DNA from 2 places in the Cupriavidus sp. 01L45 genome. Region 1 is predicted to be linked to the other one. Evidence: predicted binding sites of a transcription regulator. Region 1 holds the regulator's gene; the other holds the start of a gene.

The links. The regulator HrcA, encoded in region 1, represses chaperone genes, less so after heat shock. The targets are predictions, from matches to a motif close to TTAGCACTCNNNNNNNNNGAGTGCTAA.
Region 2: rpoH (RNA polymerase sigma factor RpoH) is a predicted target of HrcA. The motif match lies at 1,834-1,860, and genes of this name have one in related genera.

Annotation. Positions count from the first base shown of each region.
Region 1 covers NZ_JBFTSG010000015.1:13,443-17,651, reverse strand. The annotation lists gene recN (DNA repair protein RecN) at 1-228, opposite strand, end outside; gene AC1DT6_RS12325 (NAD kinase) at 310-1,227, opposite strand; gene hrcA (heat-inducible transcriptional repressor HrcA) at 1,342-2,379, shown strand; gene hemH (ferrochelatase) at 2,492-3,607, shown strand; gene AC1DT6_RS12310 (RNA-binding S4 domain-containing protein) at 3,641-4,036, shown strand; gene AC1DT6_RS12305 (hypothetical protein) at 4,081-4,209, opposite strand, start outside.
Region 2 covers NZ_JBFTSG010000013.1:30,573-34,781, reverse strand. The annotation lists gene ybiB (DNA-binding protein YbiB) at 1-693, shown strand, start outside; gene AC1DT6_RS11075 (pirin family protein) at 711-1,586, opposite strand; gene rpoH (RNA polymerase sigma factor RpoH) at 1,976-2,872, shown strand; gene AC1DT6_RS11065 (SCO family protein) at 2,987-3,616, opposite strand; gene AC1DT6_RS11060 (heme o synthase) at 3,765-4,209, opposite strand, start outside.

The DNA of each region.
Region 1 (4,209 bases):
GTCATCGAGCCCGGCGGGGGTGGCGAAGGTGGCGCTGATGCTGGTCCGGGCGGCGCCTTCGCGGACCACGCCGGCGTCGGCGCGCTCACCCAGCACCAGGGCCAGCGCATCGATCAGGATCGACTTGCCGGCACCGGTCTCGCCGGTGAAGACGGTGAAGCCCGGGGAGAAGTCGAGGTCGAGCGTATCGACGATGACGAAATCGCGGATGGACAGGCTGCGCAGCATCGTGGGCGACGGGTCGGGGTCAGGGGCGGATTCGGTTTGGGGGCGGCGGATCTGGGCCRGATCGGTCAGGATCGGCGCGGCTCAGAGCCGGTTGTCTTCGCTCGGGTACTCGTGCCAGTGCAGCTTCTTGCGCAGCGTGGCGTAATAGTTGTAGCCGATCGGATGCAGCAGGTTGACGGTCTTGGCCGACCGGCGAACCACAATGCGGTCGCCCGGCAGCAGCGAGGTCAGTGACTGCATGTCGAAGTTGACGCTCGCGTCGCGCGCCGTGGCCACCTCGATCGAGACTTCGGCGTCATGCGGCAGGACGATCGGGCGGTTGGACAGCGCATGCGGGGCAATCGGCACCAGCACCAGCCCCGACAGGGTGGGGTGCAGGATCGGGCCGCCCGCCGACAGCGCATAGGCGGTCGAGCCGGTCGGCGTCGAGACGATCAGGCCGTCCGAACGCTGGTTGTACATGAAGTGGCCGTCCACGGAGACGGCCAGTTCGACCATGCCGGAGATGCCGGAACGGTTGACCACGACGTCATTGAAGGCCAGCGCGGAAAAGATCACGCCGTCGTCGCGTACCACCTGCGACTCCAGCAGCATGCGGGTCTCCGACTCGTAGCGGCCCGCAAGCATGTCGGGCAGCACCGAATGCACGTCTTGCAACGGGATGTCGGTCATGAAGCCGAGGCGCCCGTGGTTCACGCCGATCAGCGGCACCGGGTAGCCGGCCAGCTGGCGCGCCAGGCCCAGCAAGGTACCGTCGCCGCCGAGCACCACCGCCACATCCGCATGCTTGCCGATCTCGTCCGGCGCCAGCGCCGGATAGTCGGTCAGCCCGGTAGCCATCGCGGTTTCGCGCTCGAACACCACATCCTGGCCGTTCCTGAGGATGCAGGCGGCCAGATCCTCCAGCGGGCCCTCGATGCCGGCGGTGGCGTACCTGCCGATCAGGGCGACGGTGCGAAAGGGCGCGCGCGCGGCGCCGGGCGTGGGGAGCGAAGACATGCCGGGATTAGACCATACCGCCGCGACCATTGTCAGCAGATGGGCACCTGCGGCCGGGCCGGAACACGGATGAGCCGCCCGAACGGGGTAAACTTGCGTAAAATCGGGAACATCATGGATGAACGTGCAAAAACGCTTCTCAAAACCCTGATCGAGCGCTATATCGCCGAGGGACAACCCGTGGGCTCACGGACCTTGTCGAAGTACTCCGGGCTCGATCTGTCCCCTGCCACCATCCGCAATGTGATGTCGGATCTGGAGGAAATGGGGTTTATTGCCAGCCCGCATACCTCGGCGGGGCGCATTCCGACGCCGCGGGGTTATCGCTTGTTCGTCGACACCATGCTGACCGCCCAGCCGCTGGATGGCGCGCTCAACCTGGCTGAACTGACCGGCAAGATCCAGGGCCAGTTGCGCGGCCAGCAGCTTGGGCCGCAGCGGATGATCACCTCGGCGGCTCATACCTTGTCCAACCTGTCTCAGTTCGCCGGCGTGGTGATGACCCCGCGCCGCGCCCAGGCGTTCCGCCAGGTGGAATTCATGCGGCTCTCGGACAAGCGCATCCTGCTGATCATCGTCACGCCGGAGGGCGATGTGCAGAACCGCATCATCCAGACCGAACTGCCGTATTCCCCGTCGCAACTGGTCGAGGCGGCCAATTTCATCAACTCGCACTTTGCCGGCATGAGCTTCGACAATGTGCGTGACCACCTGCGCGGCGAACTGCAGGCGCTGCGCATGGATATGTCGCAACTGATGCAGGCCGCGGTGGAGGCGGGCAGCAACGCCATGGCCGAGGAAGAGGACGATCACGTCTTTATCTCGGGCGAGCGCAAGTTGCTCGAAGTGGAGGATCTTTCCTCCAGCATGGAAAAACTGCGCAAGCTGTTCGACGTGTTCGAGCACAAGACCGGCCTGCTCAAGCTGCTCGATGTCTCCAGCCACGCCCAGGGCGTGCAGATCTTCATCGGCGGCGAGAGCAAGCTGGTGCCGCTGGAAGACATGGCGGTCATTACCGCGCCCTACGAAGTCGACGGCCAGATCGTCGGCACGCTCGGGGTGATCGGGCCGACCCGCATGGCCTACGAGCGGGTGATCCCGATCGTCGACATCACCGCGCGCCTGTTGTCCAGCGCGCTCAGCCAGAACTAGTGTCGTCCTGGCCCGGTCTCACAGACTGCCTGTTCCGTTCATCCTGTAAGCTCGGCGAGACCTGGCGGCCGCGCGCCCTGTGCCCGCGCCGCTCCGCCACACCGGAAATTACATGACGTTTACTCCCGAGCCGGCCTATCAGCATGGCCAGGCGCCGCGTACGGCGATCCTGCTGATCAACCTCGGCACACCCGATGCGCCGACGCCTAAAGCGGTCGGCAGCTACCTCAAGCAGTTCCTGTCGGATCCGCGCGTCGTGGAGATTCCCCGCGCCGCATGGCTGCCGATCCTGTATGGCCTCATCCTGCCGCTGCGCTCGCGTGCGTCGGCGATGAAGTACGAATCTATCTGGCTGCGCGAAGCCCATATGACGGGGTCGCCGCTGCTGGTGCACACCGAGCGCCAGGCCCACGCCTTGCAGTTGTTGCTCAACCAGCATGGCCACGAAGTTACCGTGGCGTGCGCCATGCGTTATGGCAACCCCTCGATCGGCTCGGTGCTGGAGGCGCTGCGGCGCCAGGGGACCGAGCGCATCCTGCTGCTGCCCCTGTACCCGCAATATTCAGGCACTACCACCGCGACCGCCTTCGACGAGGCATTTCGTGTGCTCAAGGCGTGGCGAAACCAGCCGGAGCTGCGGCTGATCAAGCATTTTCACGACCATCCGGCGTACATTGCGGCTTTGCACCAGCAGGTCGGGGCATACTGGGCGCAACAAGGCACACCGGATTTCGCGCGTGGCGACAAGCTGATCCTGTCGTTTCACGGGGTGCCGCGCAGGACGCTGGAACTGGGCGATCCCTACCACTGCGAATGCCTGAAGACCGGGCGCCTGCTGGGCGAGGCGCTGGGTTTGCAGCCGGGGCAGTACCAGGTCACGTTCCAGTCGCGCTTCGGCAAGGCGGAGTGGCTGCAGCCCTATACCGCGCCTACCCTGCAAGAGCTAGGCAAGGTCGGTACCGGCCGGGTCGACGTGTTTTGTCCCGGCTTCCCGGCGGACTGCCTCGAAACGCTGGAAGAGATCGCCATGGAAGGGCGGTCCGAGTTCCAGGTGGCTGGCGGCAAGGTATTCCACTACATTCCTTGCCTCAACGATGCGGAAAGCTGGATCGCCGGGCTCGCGGAGATCGGATTGCAGCACCTGCAAGGCTGGCCGCTGCGGATGCCCCATCCGCATGAACTGGAAGCCCGGCGCACGCAAGCCCAGACCCGCGGTGCGGCGGCATGAGCGGCGCGGGAGTTACGGCTTGGAGGTGAAGGTATGAACGTATCTTTTGAGGCCGATGCCCGCCTGCGCATCGACAAATGGCTGTGGTGCGCGCGATTCTTCAAGACGCGCTCGCTGGCAGCCGAGGCGGTGGAGCGGGGCAAGGTCCAGGTCAATGGCCAGGCCTGCAAGAATTCGCGCGAGGTCAAGCCGGGCGACACGGTCGTACTGGAGGCGCACCAGCAACGCTGGGAAGTGGTGGTAAAGGGCGTTGCGGGAGCCCGCGGTCCGGCAACCGTCGCCCAGACACTCTATGCGGAAACTGAGGCCAGCGAGGCGCGCCGGCGCCAAGACGCGGAGAACAGGCGGCTCAACGATGAACCGGCGTCGCGCTTGCAGGGCCGGCCGACCAAGCGCGACCGGCGCCAGATCGATGGCGTCATGGGGTGAGGAGGGCAGCCGCGTGGGCGGTCGCCCGGACTCACCTGGCTGGGTCAGCGAACGTAGGGGATGATGTAGTGCTTGAAAACCGCCTTGCCGCTGCCGTACTCGGTGTCTCGCGGCGTGAACGCGCCGGAAAGGCAGATAAAGGCTGTCATCACCGATAATGCGGCGAGTAGGAA
Region 2 (4,209 bases), on a different contig from region 1:
AACCTGGTACCGCTGCTGGCCCTGCTGCTAGCGCGCGAGGGCATTCCCGTGCTGGTGCACGGCAGCCGCCAGTTCAACGGGCGCGTGACCAGCCTCTCGCTATTCGAGGCGCTGGGCATCGCGCCGTGCAGTTCCGTGGCGCAGGCCGAAGCCCAGCTTCGCAGCAAGGACAGCCAGCCGGGCCCGCTGGCGGTGCTGCCGATCGACGTGCTGTCGCCGGCGCTGGCCGCCATGCTCGACAGGCGCATGCAGATCGGCTTGCGCAACTCCGCGCACACGGTGGTCAAGATGCTCCAGCCGGTCGGCACCCACTCCCCGGCGGAAGCGCTGCGCCTGTACAGCTACACCCATCCCGAGTACCGGGAAACGCTGACTGACTACTTCTCCCGTGAGCCGGCCAATGTGCTGCTGGCGCGCGGCACCGAAGGCGAAGTGGTGGCCGATGCGCGGCGCGGCAGCCGCATCGACTGGCTACACGACGGACATCAGCGCACACTGGTCGATCCCACCGCGGGCTCCATCACCGAAGTGCCGGAATTGCCACCCGGCAGCGACGTGGACCAGACTGCGGCCTGGATCCGCCTCGTGCTGGACGGCAAGGCACCCGTCCCGGCTCCGATCGCTACGCAGATCGAGGCGATCCGCGACTGCCTGCAACAGGGAACGCGCGTGACCTGGGCCAGCCCGGTCTGAGGCAGGCCCGGGCGCTTTCAGCGCTTGCGCTGCGGCAGCGGGATGCGATCGTCCTCGCCGGGCACGCGCGGGAACTGGTCATCCTCCCAGCGCTGGGAGGCCGCCTCGATCGCTTCCTTGCTGCTGGCGACGAAATTCCAGAAGATAAAGCGGTGCCCGTCCGTCGGATCGCCGCCTAGCAGCATCACGCGCGAAGGCGCCTGCGCGGTCAGCGTCACTGGCACGCCAGGCACCAACACCGCCAAATGGCGTTCCGGCAATATTTCGCCATCCAGCGCAACGCTGCCGTCCACCGGATAGATGCCACGTTCGGCATGCTCCGGCGGAATCTCCAGGCTGGCACCCGCATCCAGTTCGATGGCCACATAGAGCGTGCGGCTGAACACCTTCACGGGAGCCTCCGCGCCAAAGGCATCTCCGGCGATCACCGTCATCCGCACCCCGGGGCGCTCCAGCTTGGGCAGCGTTGCGGCGGGGTGATGATGGAAGGACGGTTCGACGTTTTCGAACTCCTTTGGCAACGCCACCCAGGTCTGTATGCCATGCAGGCGCGGCCCGGCATCGCGGGCGGCCTGCGGCGAGCGTTCCGAGTGCGCGATGCCCTTTCCCGCCGTCATCCAGTTCACGTCGCCCGGCCTGATCACCTGCTTGCTGCCAAGGCTGTCGTGGTGAAGGATCTCGCCTTCGAACAGGTAAGTGACGGTCGCCAGCCCAATATGTGGATGCGGACGCACGTCCGCACCTTCCCCCGGAGGCATCGCCACGGGTCCCATATGGTCGAAGAAAATAAACGGCCCGACGGTCTGCGTTGCCGCCGCGGGTAGCAGCCGGCTGACGGCAAAGTCGCCAAGGTCACGCGTGTGCGGCTTGAGCAAGTGTTCGATAGCAGACATGAATTCTCCCCGGTTCGGTCGATGCTTGCGGATAGCGCAAATGAAAAGAGTGTAGCCGCTGTAGAAACACTGCATCTCATTTGGCGATAGAACCGAAGGGCGCGTGGTCCCTCTAATCCATGTCGGATCGTTCGAGGGCTCGCATGAGATAGTGGCCACGCCACATCACGCAAAGCCCCTCGCAGGAAACGCTATGTGAAAACAGATTTCGATTATCAGGAACTATCAACCCTATAACTACTCCAACTTAGCAGTCCACCGGCTTGAGTGCTAATATGTGTTGCAATGCAGTGCGTAGCCCCCATGGGTTGGCGTACGCGGGCAACCCACCCGCCGGATGCAAAAGGAGCAATCGAGTGAACGCGGTCCTATCTGCTGACCAAACCCAAATGACCAACCGTCTGCCCACGGTGCCCCAAGGTACCGGCACGTTTGCGCTGACGCTTCCCGGAACGCTGGGAAATCTGGACAGCTATATCCAGGCTGTCCACCGTATTCCCCTGCTCACCCCCGAGGAAGAGCAGCGGCTCGCGCGCGAGCTGCGCGAGCATGACTCCGTTGACGCTGCGCGCCGCATGGTGCTGTCGCACCTGCGCCTGGTGGTGTCCATCGCCCGCCAGTACCTCGGCTACGGCCTGCCCCATGCGGACCTGATCCAGGAAGGCAATATCGGCTTGATGAAGGCCGTGAAGCGCTTCGACCCGGACCAGGGCGTGCGCCTGGTGTCGTATGCGATGCATTGGATCAAGGCCGAGATCCACGAATACGTGCTGAAGAACTGGCGCATGGTCAAGGTGGCTACCACCAAGGCCCAGCGCAAGCTGTTCTTCAACTTGCGCAGCCACAAGCAGGGTGCCCATACCTTCACCCCGGAACAGATCGACGCGGTTGCGCGCGAGCTGAACGTCAAGCCGGAAGAAGTGATGGAGATGGAAACCCGCCTGTCTGGTGGTGACCTGGCGCTGGAAGGCCAGATCGACGACGGCGAAGAGGAATTCGCTCCCATCGCCTACCTGGCCGACAACCACAACGAACCCACCCGCGTGATCGAGGCCCAGCGCCACGACCGCATGCAGGTGCAAGGCCTGGAGGAAGCGCTGTCCAAGCTCGACGACCGCAGCCGCCGCATCATCGAAGCGCGCTGGCTGCAGGTCAACGACGACGGGTCCGGCGGTTCCACGCTGCACGAACTGGCTGAGGAATTCGGCGTCTCGGCCGAACGTATCCGTCAGATCGAAACCGCGGCGATGAAGAAGATGAAGGGAGCGCTGCAGGCATTTGCCTGAGGCACGCCGGGCGGCGGCGGGCATTTCACCCCCGCCCTTTTCCCGAAAGCAACAGGGCCGGTCTCGCGACCGGCCCTGTTTCATTTTGTCTACCGGTTACACCGGCCACGCCCCTCAGGAAGCAAGCAGTTGCTTGATGTCGTGCGCAATTGGCTCCGGTCCCTGGCCATGGCGAATGAACAGCCGCAGCTTCCCGCTGGGGTCGAACACATAGCTGCCCGCCGAGTGGTCCATGGTGTAGTTGGACGGCGATGTGCCTGGCACCTTGGCGTAGAACACCTTGAAGTCCTTGGCGACCTTCTGCAGCGCGGCGTCGTCGGCCGGGCGCATACCCAGGAAGCGCGGATCGAAGGCCGGCACGTATTGCGCCAGCAGCGCCTGCGTATCGCGTTCGGGATCGACCGTGACAAAGAGCACCTGCACCTTGTCGGCATCCGGCCCCAGTTGCTCCATGACCGCCTTCAACTCCGCCATGGTGGTCGGGCACACGTCGGGACAATGCGTATAGCCGAAAAACATCACCACCGCCTTGCCCTTGAAGTCCGCGATCGAGCGCACCTTGCCGTTGTGATCGGTGAGGACGAAGTCCTTGCCGAATTCACTGCCGCCGGTGATATCGACGTTCTTGAATGACGCGCGCTGCTGGCCGCATGCAGCAAGCAGCAGCGAGCACAACGCCAGCAGGCACAACCGGCGGAAGGTGGCGAAAGTGGGCAGGAAGCCCGGAGGGAAGCGGTTCGGCATGCGGGTTCGGGTGGTTTGGCGAGCCAGGACCGCCCGGCAATCGGCCGGGCGCGGCAAGGTCACATTAACAGATGTGAAGCAGTATCGCCGATTGGGGCCGCCGCGCGCTCAGGCCGCGACAAGATGTCGCAAGCCGCCGTCCGGCCGCTCAGCCTTGCGGCAGGAACTTGAAGTAGTGATCGACCAGCAGCGCGGCGAACAGCAGCGAGAGGTAAAGGATCGAGAAACGGAAAGTCCGCTGCGCCAGTGCGTCGGAATAGTTGCGGTACATCTTCCAGGAGTATGCGAGGAAACCGCCCCCCAGGATCAGCGCCGCCGCCAGGTAAATGTAACCGCACATCCCGTACACGAATGGCAGCAGCGTGGCCGCAATCATGATCAGCGTGTACAGCAGGATGTGCAGCAGCGTGAAGCGCTCGCCGTGCGTCACCGGCAGCATCGGCAAGCCGGACTTGGCGTAGTCGGCGCGGCGATACAGGGCCAGGGCCCAGAAGTGCGGCGGGGTCCACGTGAAGATGATCAGCACCAGGAACCAGGCTTCGGCCGGCAGTTCGCCAGCGACAGCCGCCCAGCCAAGCGCCGGCGGCATGGCG